Massilia sp. METH4: one gene and its partner. The protein of the gene in region 1 interacts with the protein of each later gene in a pairwise test. Links are inferred from orthologs where the notes say so. Each region holds a gene or a part of one and is shown in the gene's direction. Other genes may lie near its edges.

Region 1 (7,111 bases):
CAGCAGGTGCTGCTTTTCGCGCCGCTGCGCGGTCACGTCGGTGCGCACCACATGGAACCCTTCCACGGTGCTTTTCGCCTCGTCCCACTGCGGGATGTAGCGCACCTCGAAGCTGCGTTCGGTCCCGTCGGCATCCGGTTCCTCTTCCTCCTCGAACGTCACGGTCTCGCCGGCAAGCACGCGCCGCACCCAGGGCTGCAGCCTCGCGTAGCGGCGTTCGCCCACGATGTCGCGTGCGCTGCGCCCGACCGCGCGCACGCCCATGCGCGTGAACTCCCGCTCGTACACTAGGTTCTGGAAGCGGTACACCTCGTCGCGGTCGACGTAGGCGATCATGGCCGGCATCATGTCGGCCAGCGTGCGCAGCCGTGCCTGCTGCTGCCGGCTCGCCAGCTCGGCTTGCTTGCGCTCGGTGATGTCGCGCGTGGTGACGGCTACGCCGTCGCCGATCGCCACGATCTGGTGCAGCAGCCAGCGCGGCGTGCCGCTGCGGATCTCGAACTCCTCTTCCAGCGGCTGCCCAGTGTCCAGCACGCGGCGGTACTTGTCGAGGAAACCCTCGGCGCGCCAGGCCGGCACCAGCACGCCGATGCGCTGCCCCAGCAGTTCCCCGCGTGCATGCCCCAGCATCGCGGCACCCCGTTCGTTGACGTCGACGAGAATGAAGTCGCCGCCGCACGCCTCCCTGCAAGCCTTCAGCAGGAATACCGCGTCCAGGCTGGCGTCGGCTGCCGCGCGCTGCTGGCGCTGCGCTTCGCGCGCGGCGCGGGTGCTGTTGCGCAGCCGCCGCGCCTGCTGCACGAGCGCGGCCACGAACGCCAGCACGACCCCGGAGGCCAGCGCCACCGCGCCCAGGTACATGGCGCGGCGCCGTTCGAAGCGCGCCAGCGCATGCGACTCGGCATGGCCGACCACGGCCGTGAGGGCGTAGCGCGGCATGTCGCGTGCCGCGTAGATGCGCGGGGTGCCGTCGACCGGGTGGCGCGGCGCCACCTCATCCGGATCGGCCGGCCGCCGGGCCGGGCCGAACGTCAGCGTATCGTCGTTGAACACGCGCTCGTCGACGCGGCTGGTGGACAGGCCGGTATCGCGGCCCAGCAGGCCCACGAAGCCGCCGGGGCCGGGGTCCAGCCGGTCATAGTCCTCGATGAACATGGCGGGGTCCACCAGCATCACGATGGCGCCGGCGAAGCCCCCGCCGGCGCCATCGAGACGGCGGGCGACGCGAATGCGCCATTCCCTCGCCGCCGCCTCGACGACGGGTGTGGAGAACCGGGCCTTGTCGCCATCCGCGCCGGCCAGGGCGCGGAACCAGCCTTCGCCCGCCGCCTGCGGGGAGAATGCCCCATGCATGCTGTCGACCAGCCGGCCGTCCGGCCCGTACAGCGCGAGCGGCAGCGCCAGTTGGGCCGGCAGCAGCGAAGCGAGCAGGCCGTTGCGGCGCGTGAACTCCGGCAAACGCAGCGCGCCCTCGGTCTCCTCGAACTTCAGCTTGAAGAGCTGGGTGGCATGGTCGGCCTGGCGCAGCACGAAGCCGGTGTTCTCGGCCAGGGTGCGCGCCTGCGCATGGCCCAGCAGCACGGCTTCATGCCGTGCGTCGGCCTGCTCCTGCCGTATCTGCCACCAGGCGGCGGCCCACATGGCCGCCAACAGCACGGCCGCGAACGCCGGCAGCAGCATCGCCCGGTACAGCTTGCGCAGCGCGCTCGTTCCTTCCTTCGCCACCCGTTCCCCGCTGGTTACTTACCTTCCGGTATTTTGCCCTCGGCAGCCATGCGGCGGCGCGCGCCCGACATCCATTAGAATGGCTCGCTTCACCATCGACCACCGTTTGCCGGATTGAACCCTACGTTGCCATGCAAGATGCCCGCCCCATGACCGCGCCCATCGCAGTGCTGCCGCCGGCGCCGGAACGCATCGTCGGCGCCGACGGCCGCCCCGCGCTGGGCCGCCATGCCGGCATCCTGCGCGGCTGCGACTGGGAGCGGCTGGCGCCGCCGTACGCGCACGGCGCGCTGTGGCGCCGGCTGCACCACAAGCGCTGGCATTACGCGGCACTGGTCGCGGAACAGATGTTCTGTTCGGTCGCCATCGTCGACCTGGGGTGGATGACGACCTGCTTCGCCTTTGCGTTCGAACGCGGCGACGGCGACATGCTGGCCAACTTCTCGCAGGACGGCCTGCCGGGGCGCTTCTCGGCCACCCTGGCGCGTGACGGCACCGGTACCAGCACGTTTTCGCGCAAGGGCGTGTTCATCGACCTTGGGCCGCAGGGGCTGTCGCTGCGCAGCCCGTGGCTGGAGATCGATGCCAGCTTCGGCGCCGCGCCGGCGCCGGCGCTGGTCGCCTGCGGCGCCGTGCCGGGCGGCGCCGTGCACGCCACGCAAAAGACTCCGGGTCTGCCGCTGGAAGGCGAAGTGCGCACGTGGCGCGGCGAATATCCGCTGCAGGGCGGTATCGCCAGCATCGACTACTCGAACGGCCTGCTGGCGCGCCAGACGGCCTGGCGCTGGGCTTCGGGCCACGATGCCATGCTGGGCTTCAACCTGCAGGCCGGCCATTTCGGCGCGCAGGAAAACGCGCTGTGGCTCGACGGCGGCGTGTACCCGCTGGCGGCGGCCCGCTTCGTCCACGACGGCAAGGAACCCCTGGAACCGTGGCGCGTGTTTACCGAGGACGATTGCCTGGACCTCATGTTCACGCCCCTTGCCGCGCGGCGCGAAGCGCGCAACCTGCGCATCGCCGCCAGCCGCTACGTGCAGCCGTTCGGCACCTTCTCCGGCTGGGTCAGGAGCAGTCCCGATGCGCCCAAGCGCATGGTGGCGCAGCTGGCCGGCGTGACCGAGCAGCATTTCGCGCGCTGGTGAACCCATGAGCATCCGCCACCTGGACCGCCTGTTCGAACCGCGCTCGGTGGCGGTGATCGGGGCGTCGCGAAAGCCGGGGCGGATCGGTACCACGGTGCTGGACAATATGGCGGCCAGCGGCTTCGCCGGCGCGCTGTGGCCCGTCAATCCGAAGTACGGCGAGCTGCTGGGCATTCCGTGTTACGCGCGGGTGGCGGCGCTGCCGGCCGCGCCCGACCTGGCCGTGATCTGCACGCCGGCCGACACGGTGCCGGGCCTGGTCGCCGACCTGGGCGCGCGCGGCACCCGCGCGGCGATCGTGCTCACGGCATTGCCGCCGGCCCTGCGCGCGGCGATGCTGAAGGCGGCGCGGCCGCACCTGCTGCGCATTCTCGGCCCCGGCGGCATCGGCCTGATCGGGCCGGCGGCCGGCGTCAACGCCAGCGTGGCCCATACCGGCGCGCGGCAGGGGCGCACCGCCTTCGTGTCGCAGTCGGGCATGTTGATGACGGCCGTGCTGGACTGGGCGCGGCAACACCAGATCGGCTTTTCGCGCGTGGTGTCGGTGGGCGAGGGGGGCGACGTGGACGTGGCCGACCTGCTCGACTGGCTGGCCGGTGACACCGACACCCAGGCCATCGTGCTGCACATCGAAAGCGTGGCGGGAGCGCGCAAGTTCATGTCGGCCGCCCGCATCGCCGCGCGCGGCAAGCCGGTGGTGGTGCTGAAGTCCGGGCGCGGCGCGGGGCCGGACGACGGCGCCGACCGCGTCGTCGATGCGGCGATCCGGCGCGCCGGCATGCTGCGCGTGTACTCGTCGGCCGACCTGTTCGACGCGGTGCAGACGGTCGCGCGCGCCCGGCCGCTCGCCGGCGAACGCCTGGCCGTCGTCAGCAATGCCTTCAGCCTGGGCCTGCTGGCCACCGATGCGCTGGCATGGACGGGCGGGCGCCTCGCGCAGCTGGCGCCGGCCACGCTGCGCGCCCTGAAGCCCCTCGCGGCCGAAGGCGTGGCCCCGGCCAACCCGCTCGACATCGGCACGCTGGCCGACACGGCACGGCACGTGGCGGCCGTGCGCGCGCTGCTGGACGAGCCGCAGGCCGACGCGCTGCTGCTGGTGCACGTGCCCACCCCCGCCGCCGGCAGCCGCGACGTGGCGCGCGCGCTGGTACCCCTGGTGCGCGCGGCGCGCCAGACCGTGCTGTCGTGCTGGCTGGGCGGCGAGGAAGCGACCGAGGCCCGGGCCGTGTTCGCCGACGCCGGACTGGCCACCTACGACACGCCGGAAAAGGCCGTGCGTGCGTTCCGCCAGGTGGTGCAGTACCGCCGCAACCAGGCCTTGCTGATCGAAGTGCCGGCCGGGGTGCCGGCCACTGGCGAGGCCGGGCGCGGGGCCGCGCGTGCAATCGTCGCGGGCGCGCGCCGGGCCGGCCGGGCCGTGCTGGACGACGGCGAGTGCGCCACGGTGCTCGGGGCATACGGCCTGGCGGTGGGCGCAACCGGCAACGATGCGCGCGCCGACGACACGCCGCCGCTGCGCATTGCCGTGCACATGGACCCGGTGTTCGGGCCCGCGCTCGAATTCGGCCTGGGGGGTGCCGCGGGACGGGTCGCGCGCGACCGCGCCGCCGGGCTGCCGCCGCTGAACATGGTGCTGGCGCGCGACATCGTGGCGCGCACGCGCGCCGGCGGCGCGCTGGCCGACGCGGAAGCGGTCTGCCGCGCGCTGGTGCAGGTGGCCGACCTGGTGACCGACCTGTGCGAAGTGGTGGAGCTGGAACTGGACCCGGTGCTGCCGGCGCCGGCGGCCGGCGCGGCGTCCACCGTGACGGCCGGCGCCGCGCGCATCGTGCTCGGCCCGCCGCGGCCGGAAAGCGCGATGGCGATCCGCCCCTATCCGCAGGCATTGGCCGAGACGGTCGACTGGCAGGGCGCCGCGCTGGTGCTGCGGCCGATCCGCCCGGAGGATGCGCCAGCCCACATGCGCTTCTTTGCCGCGCTGGACCCGGAGGACGTGCGGCTGCGCTTCTTCTCGGCGCTGCGCGAACTGCCGCCGGCCCAGCTGGCCCGGCTCACGCAGATCGACTACGACCGGGCCATGGCCTTCATCGCCACCCGCACGGGGGCGGACGGCCAGCCCGAAACGCTGGGTGTGGTGCGCGCCGTGGCGGACCCGGACAACCGCCGCGCCGAGTTCGCGATCACCGTGCGTTCCGACCTGAAAGGCCGGGGGCTGGGCGTGATCCTGTTCCGCAAGCTGGTCGACTACTTCCGGGCGCGCGGCACGGAAACGCTGGCGGGCGATGCGCTGGCCGAGAATGTTGGAGTGCAGAAACTTGTGCGTCGTTTCGGCGGCACGGTGCAGCCCGGCGGCGAGGCGGGCACTGTCTTGCTGACCATACCCTTGCATGGGAAAACATCCTAGCGAGCTCGGAAACTCCGTAGCCAACCTTGCGCTGTGTCAAAGCGGCTGTGTCGCTCTTATTTACACTCTGTGTTTCCACGCGGCCTTTCTCAGCCAGTCGCGTTTTATCCGTCTTCCCGGGAGCGAGAATGTTAACGGCCACTTATGCTCTGGTTGCGCTGTCCGTCGAACAAGCCAATGTTCGGCTCAGTTTGCTTTCTTTCCAGAAATATGTGCAATCGACACTGACGCGGCAGCACAGCCTGACGCTGTCCCAGCTTGAATACGCATGCGAAACGCTGGAACGGCTGTATCAGGCGTGCAGCTGGCGCAAGGTGGAGCTGTACCTGATCCCGGCCCTGCGCCAGGCGACCCAGCGCGCCGACCAGTTGCTCGATGAACTGTCGCGCCTGAACGCCCTGGCGCTCGACGTGGTGCGGCGCCTGAAGGATGGCGTGGAACAGCCGCAAGGCGAGGCACATGCCGCCGAGCACGTATCGTCGTTCTGCAATGCCGTCGACAGTTTTTGCACGGCCTTGCTGCAAAGGCTGGAAAAGGAAGAGCAGGAACTGTTCGCAATCGCCCGCAGCACTATCTGTGGCGAGGCCTGGTTCGCGATCGCCAACAAGCTGCTGGCGCACGACGCGCAAGTGGCCGAGGCGCGCCGCAATGGCGAGGAGGCCGACGTGATTTCGCTGGTGCCGCGGCTGGCGCCGCCGGCCGAACCGGTCGCCTCGATCGACATCCGCATGCCGGCCGTGCGGGCCCGCGCCCGCGCGCTGCCGCGCGCGGCGGGCGAGCCGCTCCAGCGCGCCGCGGGCGATTGACGGCCCGGCGTACCGGCAGCCCGGTGGTCTGGCGGTCTCGGCCGCAGGTCGCGACGCCGCTCGAAGCGGTGCTGCGCTATGATGGCGGTTTTGATCCATCCATAGCACATCATGTTTGAATTCCTCTTCAAGCGGCCCGGCGACAAGGGCACCGATCCGCAGGCCGCGCAGGGGCAGAACGCGGAGGGCGGCCGCGGCGACAAAGGTGGCGGCGCAAGCAGGGGCGCGGCTGGCGGGCAGGGCGGCCAGGGCGGCCAGGACGGCAAGGAAGCGCGCCGCGCCGAGCAGGCCGCGGCCGCCCGTGCGCTCGCGGGTAACGAAGCCGCTGCCGTCGAGCTGATCCTGCAGAGCGAGTTCGCGGATGTGCGGCTGGCCGCGGCCGAGCACGTGGTGTCACAGGCCGCGCTGGAACAGGTGCAGCAGGCCGTGCGCAATACGGACCGGCGCGTGGCCAAGCTGATGCAGGCCCGGCTTGACGCGATCCGCCACCGCCAGATGGAACAGCGCCAGGCCGAGGCCAGCATTTCCCAGGCCCAGCGCCTGCTGCAGGACGAGAAGCTGACGCCGAACCTGGTGGCCGACCTTGACCGCCTGTGGAAAGTGATCGATGCGCCGCCGGAACTGGCAGCCGAGTTCGACCGGCTACGCGCCGCGCTGAGCGCACGCCTCGAAGCGCAGGTGGACTTGCAGCGCGCCACGATCGACGCGCTGGCCGCGCTGCGCAAGCTGGCCGCCGCCCCGGGCGGCGAGGAAGCCGCGCAGGAACTGGAACGCCTGGCCGCCGAGCATGCCGCGCGGCTGGCGGCACCCGAACACGCGTCGCTGCCGCGGCACCTGCGCACGGATGTGGAAGCGGCGCTCGAGGCTGCCCGTGCCGCGCTCGTGCGCGCGGCACCCGTGGCCGAGCCGCCCGCTCCCGCTCCTGCTCCTGCCCCCGCGCCTGCCGCTGCGGGCGAGCCCCAGCCCGAGCAGGCGGCCGGCCAGGCCGATGGGCAGGAGGGCGTGGCGCATGACGAGCCCGCGACCGACGGGGC
Region 2 (7,031 bases), 3.5 Mb from region 1 along the record:
GGAATCCAGGTCGTCGTCGCCGTACTTGCTGTCGTTGAAGTGGAAGCCGCCCAGCTTGCCGAACTGCGCCAGGCGCGCCACGATCATCTCGATATTCGTGTTCGGAGCATGGTGGCCCAGGTCGACCAGGCATTTCGCCTTCGGGCCCAGTTCCTGGGCGCAGGCGAAGCTGGTGCCCCAGTCGGCGATCGTGGTGGCGTAGAACGCCGGCTCGAACAGTTTATGTTCGATGAACACGTTCCAGTCCGCCGGCAGCGCGGCGTAGATGTCGCGCATGCTGTCCAGGTAGCGTTCCAGCGAACCGCGCAGGTTGTGCTGGCCGGGGAAGTTGGCGCCGTCGCCCACCCACACGGTCAGCGCCTTCGAGCCCAGCTTCCGGCCCAGTTCGATGCAGTCGATATTGTGCTGCACGGCTTGCGCGCGCACGGCGCCCGACTGCGCCGTGAGGCTGCCAAATTTGTACGTCTGTTCCTGGCCCTGCTGGTCCTGGAAGGTGTTCGAGTTCACGGCGTCGAAACCCAGGCCGTAGCCGTCGGCCAGTTCCTTCAGCGCTGCCGGATCGTCGGTGCGGTCCCACGGGAAGTGCAGCGACACGGCAGGCGTGGCGCGCGTGAGCTGGTTGATCACCGCGCAGTCTTCCATCTTCTCGAACACATTGCGCGGCTCGCCACGGCCCGGGAAACGGGCGAAGCGCGTACCGCCCGTGCCCGCGCCCCAGCTGGGTACCGCAACCGCGAAGGTGCCGGCCAGCGCCGTCAGCTGTTCTGTGTCCACGCCGCGGCGCCCCAGCATGCCGCCCAGCGCCTCGTAGTCGGCCTGCAGGTCGGCCTGTTGCTGCGCGTTGTGTTCGGCGACCAGGTTAATGTCGATCACCGGGTTTTTAATGTCAGTCATGTTCGTCTCCTTCAATGCGCCCGCCGCGTGCGAGCGCGGCGGGATTGTCTTTATTCTAAGCGGTGATCAGCGGGTGAACGCACCGGCGTTGCCGGCATCCACGTTCAGCACGTTGCCGGTGCTCTTCGCGGCCTTGTCGCTGGACAGGAAGTACACGGCTTCGGCGATATCTTCCGGGAGCACCGAGCGCTTCAGCATGCTGCGGTCGCGGTAGAACGCTTCCACGTCGTCCGCCTCGATCTTGTTCGATGCGGCGCGTTCCTGCTTCCACTTGCCATCCCAGATCTTCGAACCGCGGATGACGGCGTCGGGGTTGACCACGTTGACGCGGATGCCGTGCGGCGCGCCTTCCAGCGCCACGCAGCGCGCCAGGTGGATCTCGGCGGCTTTCGCGGTGCAGTAGGCCGATGCGCCGGCCGAGGCAACCAGGCCGTTCTTCGAGGCGACGAACACCATCGAACCGCCCAGCTGCTGCGTCTTCATCATGCGGAAGGCGGCGCGGCTGGCCAGGAAGTAGCCCTTAACCAGGATGTCCTGGTTGCGGTCCCACACTTCCAGCGTGGTGTCTTCCAGCGGTGCCGAGGAAGCGATGCCGGCGTTGGAGATCAACAGGTCCACGCCGCCGAAGCGCAGCGCCGATTCCGCGAACACGGCTTCCACTTGCTCTTCGCTGGTGATGTTGCCCGTGATCGTGGCCACGTTGTCCTTGCCGGCCACCTTTGCCAGGGAGCTTTTCGCCTCCTCGAGGGCGCCGCCGTCGATGTCGGTCAGCAGCACGCAGGCGCCTTCGGACAGCAGCTGCTTCGCCACCGCCTGGCCGATACCGCCGGCGCCGCCGGTGACGACAGCGATGCGGCCGGCCAGCGACTTCGGCTTGGGCATGCGCTGCAGCTTGGCTTCTTCGAGCAGCCAGTATTCGATGTCGAACGCTTCCTGTTCCGGCAGGCCCACGTACTTGTCGACGCCGTTCGCACCGCGCATCACGTTGATCGCGTTGACGTAGAACTCGCCGGCGATACGGGCGGTCGCCTTGTCCTTCGCGAACGACAGCATGCCCACCCCCGGGATCAGGTAGATGATCGGGTTGGCGTCACGCACTGCCGGCGAATTGTCGCGCTTGCAGCGGTTGTAGTAGGCCGTGTAGTCGGCGCGGTAGGCTTCCAGGGCGGCGTCCAGGCCGGCGGCCACGGCGTCGAAGTCGGGCCTGGTCGGGTCGAAGTCGACGACGAACGGACGGATCTTCGTGCGCAGGAAGTGGTCGGGGCAGGACGTGCCCAGCGCGGCCAGCGGTTCCAGGTCCTGCGAGTTGACGAATTCCAGGATCGTGTCGGAATCCTCGAAGTGGCCCAGCTTGTATTCGGTCTTGCTGATCTTGCCGCGCAGCAGAGGCATCAGTTTGGCGGCGAAGGCGGCGCGCTCGGCGGCCGGCAATGGCTGGTACTTCTGGCCGCCGAACACCGGCTGGGCGATGTTCGCTTCCAGCCATTCCTCGGCGCGCTTGATGATCGCCAGCGTGGTTTCATACGCTTCCTTGGCCGTGTCGCCCCACGTGAACAGGCCGTGGCCTTCCAGGATGATGCCCTTCAGGTGCGGCTGCTCGGTCGACAGCTTTTCCAGGTCCAGGCCCAGGTCGAAGCCGGGGCGCTTCCAGGGCAGCCAGCCCAGCACGCCCTCGAAGATCTTTTCCGTCAGCGCGCGGCTGTTGGCGGTGGCGGCGATGGCGATCACCGAATCCGGGTGCATGTGGTCCACATGCTTCTTGTTGATGTAGGCGTGCAGCGGCGTGTCGATTGAGGCGGCGCGCGGGTTCAGGTTGAACGTGCAGTGCGGCAAATAGCCCACCATCTCGTCTTCGTGCTCCAGGCCGCGGTAGCGGTTCTTCAGGGCGTGCAGCTTGTCCAGGTACAGCGTCGAGAAGCCGTCCAGCTTGATGCTGCCCAGGTCGCCGCCCGAGCCCTTCACCCACAGTACTTCGACCTCTTGACCCGTCAGCGGGTCTTCCATCATCACTTTGGCGGACGTGTTGCCGCCGCCGAAGTTGGTGATGCGCAGGTCCGAGCCCAGCAAATTGGAGCGGTACAGCAGCAGCTCCGGTTCGCTCATCGTTGCGGCCTTCGCGTCATCCCACAGCGACGTGATGGGCTGTTTCTGCTTCGGTTGGTTCATGTGGTCTCCATCGTTGATTTGCATTCGGTTTTGTCCCGCGCCCGGGCCGTGATCGTTTCGCGGTTCGCGTGATCAAGCCGGCGGAACAAGCGGGAGTCAGTAGAAATCAGGGGCCCCAGGGGTGTCAATGCACAAGCGATCAACATCGTGACCAAGAATGAATTAATCATATGGTTGATCGGTTTGAGCAAAACGTGACAAGCAAATTTGGAAAAAATCACACATATGATTACAGGGTGATTGACCTAAGGCTTTCTTAAGGGTTAGCCTTGCCATTAATAAATAGACCACGCACGGCATCCGCCGCGCAGTAGGATCACGACAAGGAGACGGAAACATGGTGAATCACAAGCGCCGTAAACGTTTGCTCAAACTGCTCGCCGAGCACCAGACCGCGAGCGTCCCTCAACTGGTCGAATGGCTGAGCGCTTCCCCCGCCACGGTGCGGCGCGACATCAGCTGGCTGGCCGCGCGCAACCTGCTCACGCGCACCCGCGGCGGCGCGGCCAACCTGGCCCAGAAAAAGCGCAACCTCACCCTCACCAGCGAAACCTTCGAGCACAACATCCAGTGCTTCGCGGACCGCAAGCGCGCGATTGCCCGCCATGCGGCCGGCATGTGCGAGGAGGGCGAAACGATCGTCATCAACGGTGGCACCACCACGTTCATGATGGCGGACTTTCTGGTCGACAAGCACCTGAAGATCCTCACCAACTCTTTCCTGATGGCCGAGCGCCTGCTGCTGTCGTCGGAAAACGAAGTGATCCTCCCGGGCGGCAAGGTGTACCGTGAGCAGAACGTGATCCTTTCGCCGTTCGACAACGACATCACCCAGCACCATTACGCGGCCAAGATGTTCATGAGCGTGTACGGCCTGTCGCTGCTGGGCCTGATGGAAGCGGACCCGCTGCTGATCCAGGCCGAGAAGCGCCTGATCGGCCAGGCCGAGGAATTGATCGTGCTGGCGGACAGCTCCAAGTTTGCCAAGAAAGCCGGCCTGATCCTGTGCGGCCTGGATCGCGTGTCCTGCGTGATCACGGATACCTATGCGTCCGACTCCGCCGTGCAGCTGCTCGAGCAATCCGGCGTGAAGGTCGTGACCGTGGCCCCGGAGCCCGTGCCGAGCCAGGTCGCCTCCATGCAGTTCTCGCACGGCTTCGACCTGTCCGCCAATTCGCTGTTCCACCCGGAGGCTGCACATTGAAACGCAAGACTTTTATCTGCGCGGCGCTGATCGCCGCGTTCGGCGTCACCGGCATCACGGGTTGCGGCGACAAGGGTAGCGCTCCGGCCGCCGGCGAAAAGATCAGGATCGCGATGGTCGTGAAAAGCCTGGGCAACGGCTTCTTCGACGCGGCCCACACGGGCGCCAAGGAAGCCGCCGCGCAGCTGAAGGACGTGGAGATCATCTATACGGGGCCGACCACGCCGTCGGCCGAGGGCCAGATCGAGATCGTCAACTCGCTGATCAGCCAGAAGGTGAATGCGATCGTCATCTCCGCCAACGATCCGAACGCGCTGGTGCCGATCGCCAAGAAAGCCATGCAGCGCGGCATCAAGGTGGTGTCCTTCGACAGCGGCCTGGCGCAGGAAGGCCGGCTCATGCAGCTCAATCCCTCGAACGCCGAACTGATCGCCCGCAAGCAGCTGCAGATGGCGGCCGATTCGATCGGCGGCGAAGGCGAGATCGCCATCCTTTCCGCCTCGGCGCAGGCGACGAACCAGAACATCTGGATCGAGCAGATGAAGGCCGAGCTGAAGAAGCCCGACTTCGCGAAGCTCAAGCTCGTGACCGTTACCTACGGCGACGACCAGTCCGACAAGAGCTACCGCGAGGCGATCGGCCTGCTGCGCAGCTACCCGAACCTGAAGGCGATCATCGCGCCCACCACGGTCGGCATCGTGGCCGCCTCGAAGGCCGTGGTCGACGAGAACGTGGTCGGCAAGGTGTTCGTCACGGGCCTGGGCCTGCCTTCGGAGATGGCCGGCCACGTGAAGTCGGGCGCCGTGAAGGAATTTGCGATCTGGAACCCGATCGACCTGGGCTACGCGGCCACCTATGCCGCGTATGACTTCGTCAAGGGCGCGCCGGACGCGAAGGCGGGCGGCAAGATCGCCGCGGGCCGCATGGGCAGCATCGCGATCGACGCGAAGGGAGAAGCCGCGATGGCCGAACCGTTCACGTACAACCGCGACAACGTCGACCAATTCGCGAAGATTTTCTAAGCCATGCAAGAGACCAAGAACACCCCTGCCGGGAGCACGATCCCGGCAGGTGAGCCCGTCCTGCGCCTCGAGGGCATCTGCAAGCGCTTCGGCGGCATCACGGCGCTGAACAAGATGGCGCTCACGGTGCGCCCCGGCGAAGTGATGGCCCTCCTGGGCGAGAACGGCGCCGGCAAGTCCACGCTCGTCAAGACGTTGACCGGCATCTACCAGCCGGACGAAGGCACCATCACGCTGAACGGCCAGCCGGTGCGGTTCGCCAATGCGCAGGACGCGATGGAAGCCGGCATCACGGCCGTGCACCAGGAAAGCGTGATGTTCGACGAGCTCACCGTGGCCGAAAACATCTACGTAGGGCGCCAGCCGCAAAAGGGCGGCCGCATCGACTGGGGCCGCATCGAGAAGGAAGCCGAGGCATTGTTTGCGCGCCTCGAGGTACCGCTACCGGTGCGCACGAAGGTGAAGGATCTGTCGGTGGCGCAGCGCCACTTCGTGGAAATCGCCCGCGCCCTGTCGCAGGATGCGCGCGTGGTGATCCTGGACGAGCCGACCGCCGCGCTGTCGCAGCGCGAGATCGGTGAGCTGTACCGCATCATCAACCAGCTGAAGGCCGCCGGCACGGCGATCATCTTCATCACCCACAAGTTCGACGAAATCTACGCGGTGGCCGATCGCTACACGGTGCTGCGCGACGGCCAGTACATCACCGAGGGCGTGCTGGCCGATATCACCGAGGGCGAGCTGGTGGCGCTGATGGTGGGCCGCGCCGTGACGCAGGCTTACCCGAAGGCGGACGTGACGCCGGGCGCCACCCTGCTCGAAGTGAAGAACTTCTGCCACCCGACCGAATTCGACGACGTGTCGTTCTCCCTGAGGAAGGGTGAAATCCTCGGCTTCTACGGCCTGGTGGGCGCCGGCCGCTCCGAAGTCATGCAGGCGCTGTTCGGCCTGACGAAGCCTTCGCGCGGCACCGTCACGATCGAGGGCAGGCAGGTGAACATTTCCTGCGCGGCCGACGGCATCGCCCATGGCATTGCCTACGTGCCCGAAGACCGCCAGCACCAGGGCGCGCATCTGACGATGCCGATCCTGCACAACATCACGCTGCCGATCCTGGACAAGCTGGGCTGGTTCCTGCGCGGCCGCAAGGCGAAGCGGGAATCGCTGAACGTGGCGCGGCTGTACAGCGAGCAGCTGGAGCTGAAGGCGCACCACCTGCGCCAGAACGTTGCCGAACTCTCGGGCGGCAACCAGCAGAAAGTCGTACTGGGCAAGTGGCTGGCCACGAACCCGAAAGTGATCATCCTGGACGAACCCACGAAGGGCATCGACATCGGCTCCAAGGCCGCGGTGCACCGCTTCGTCGGCGAACTGGTCAAACAGGGGCTGTCGGTGATCCTCGTGTCGTCCGAACTGCCCGAGGTGCTGGGGTTATCCGATCGCATCGTGGTGATGCACCAGGGCCGCGTCGAGCGCGTGTATGCGCGTGGCGAGGCCACACCGGAGAATGTTTGCGCGGCGGCCTCGGGCGCCGTGCTGGAGGAGGCGGCATGAAGGCCATGAAACGTGAATTGCTGCTGGCGGCGTCGATCGTCGTGCTGATCATTGCCGTGGGCCTGCGGGCCCCGGTGTTCATTACCGGTGCGAGCCTGGCGAACCTGCTGACGGACAGTACCCTCCTCATCATGCTGGCGCTGGCGCAGATGCTGGTGATCGTCACGCGCGGCGTGGACCTGTCGGTGGCG

Evidence for each region. Proteins that work in one complex are often made in the same cells at the same time.
Region 2: the proteins of V6Z91_RS28860 (region 1) and V6Z91_RS13950 interact in binary tests that used the Escherichia coli proteins (3 or more experiments, as listed by UniProt). The link is inferred for Massilia sp. METH4 from one-to-one orthologs.

The regions. Positions count from the first base shown.
Region 1 is NZ_CP146614.1:6,652,825-6,659,935, reverse strand. What follows is about bases 2,519-5,571. They hold V6Z91_RS28860 (GNAT family N-acetyltransferase), read left to right. Parts: upstream 2,519-2,871; coding sequence 2,872-5,271; downstream 5,272-5,571. Other genes in these bases: V6Z91_RS28855 (hypothetical protein), read left to right, coding at 5,484-5,571; V6Z91_RS28865 (DUF2804 domain-containing protein), read left to right, coding at 2,519-2,867. In the rest of the region: V6Z91_RS28870 (diguanylate cyclase), read right to left, coding at 1-1,725; more of V6Z91_RS28865, read left to right, coding at 1,875-2,518; more of V6Z91_RS28855, read left to right, coding at 5,572-6,077; V6Z91_RS28850 (DUF349 domain-containing protein), read left to right, coding at 6,189-7,111. UniProt on the Escherichia coli protein: Catalyzes the acetyl-CoA-dependent acetylation of lysine residues of a large number of target proteins. Acetylates RNase R in exponential phase cells and RNase II.
Region 2 is NZ_CP146614.1:3,178,881-3,185,911, reverse strand. The notes cover bases 2,358-5,330. They hold V6Z91_RS13950 (DeoR/GlpR family DNA-binding transcription regulator), read left to right. Parts: upstream 2,358-3,397; coding sequence 3,398-4,264; downstream 4,265-5,330. Other genes in these bases: V6Z91_RS13940 (sugar ABC transporter ATP-binding protein), read left to right, coding at 5,290-5,330; rhaS (rhamnose ABC transporter substrate-binding protein), read left to right, coding at 4,318-5,286; V6Z91_RS13955 (bifunctional rhamnulose-1-phosphate aldolase/short-chain dehydrogenase), read right to left, coding at 2,358-3,060. Outside these bases: rhaI (L-rhamnose catabolism isomerase), read right to left, coding at 1-894; more of V6Z91_RS13955, read right to left, coding at 961-2,357; more of V6Z91_RS13940, read left to right, coding at 5,331-6,840; V6Z91_RS13935 (ABC transporter permease), read left to right, coding at 6,837-7,031. UniProt on the Escherichia coli protein: Represses ulaG and the ulaABCDEF operon. Two ulaR binding sites have been identified in each promoter.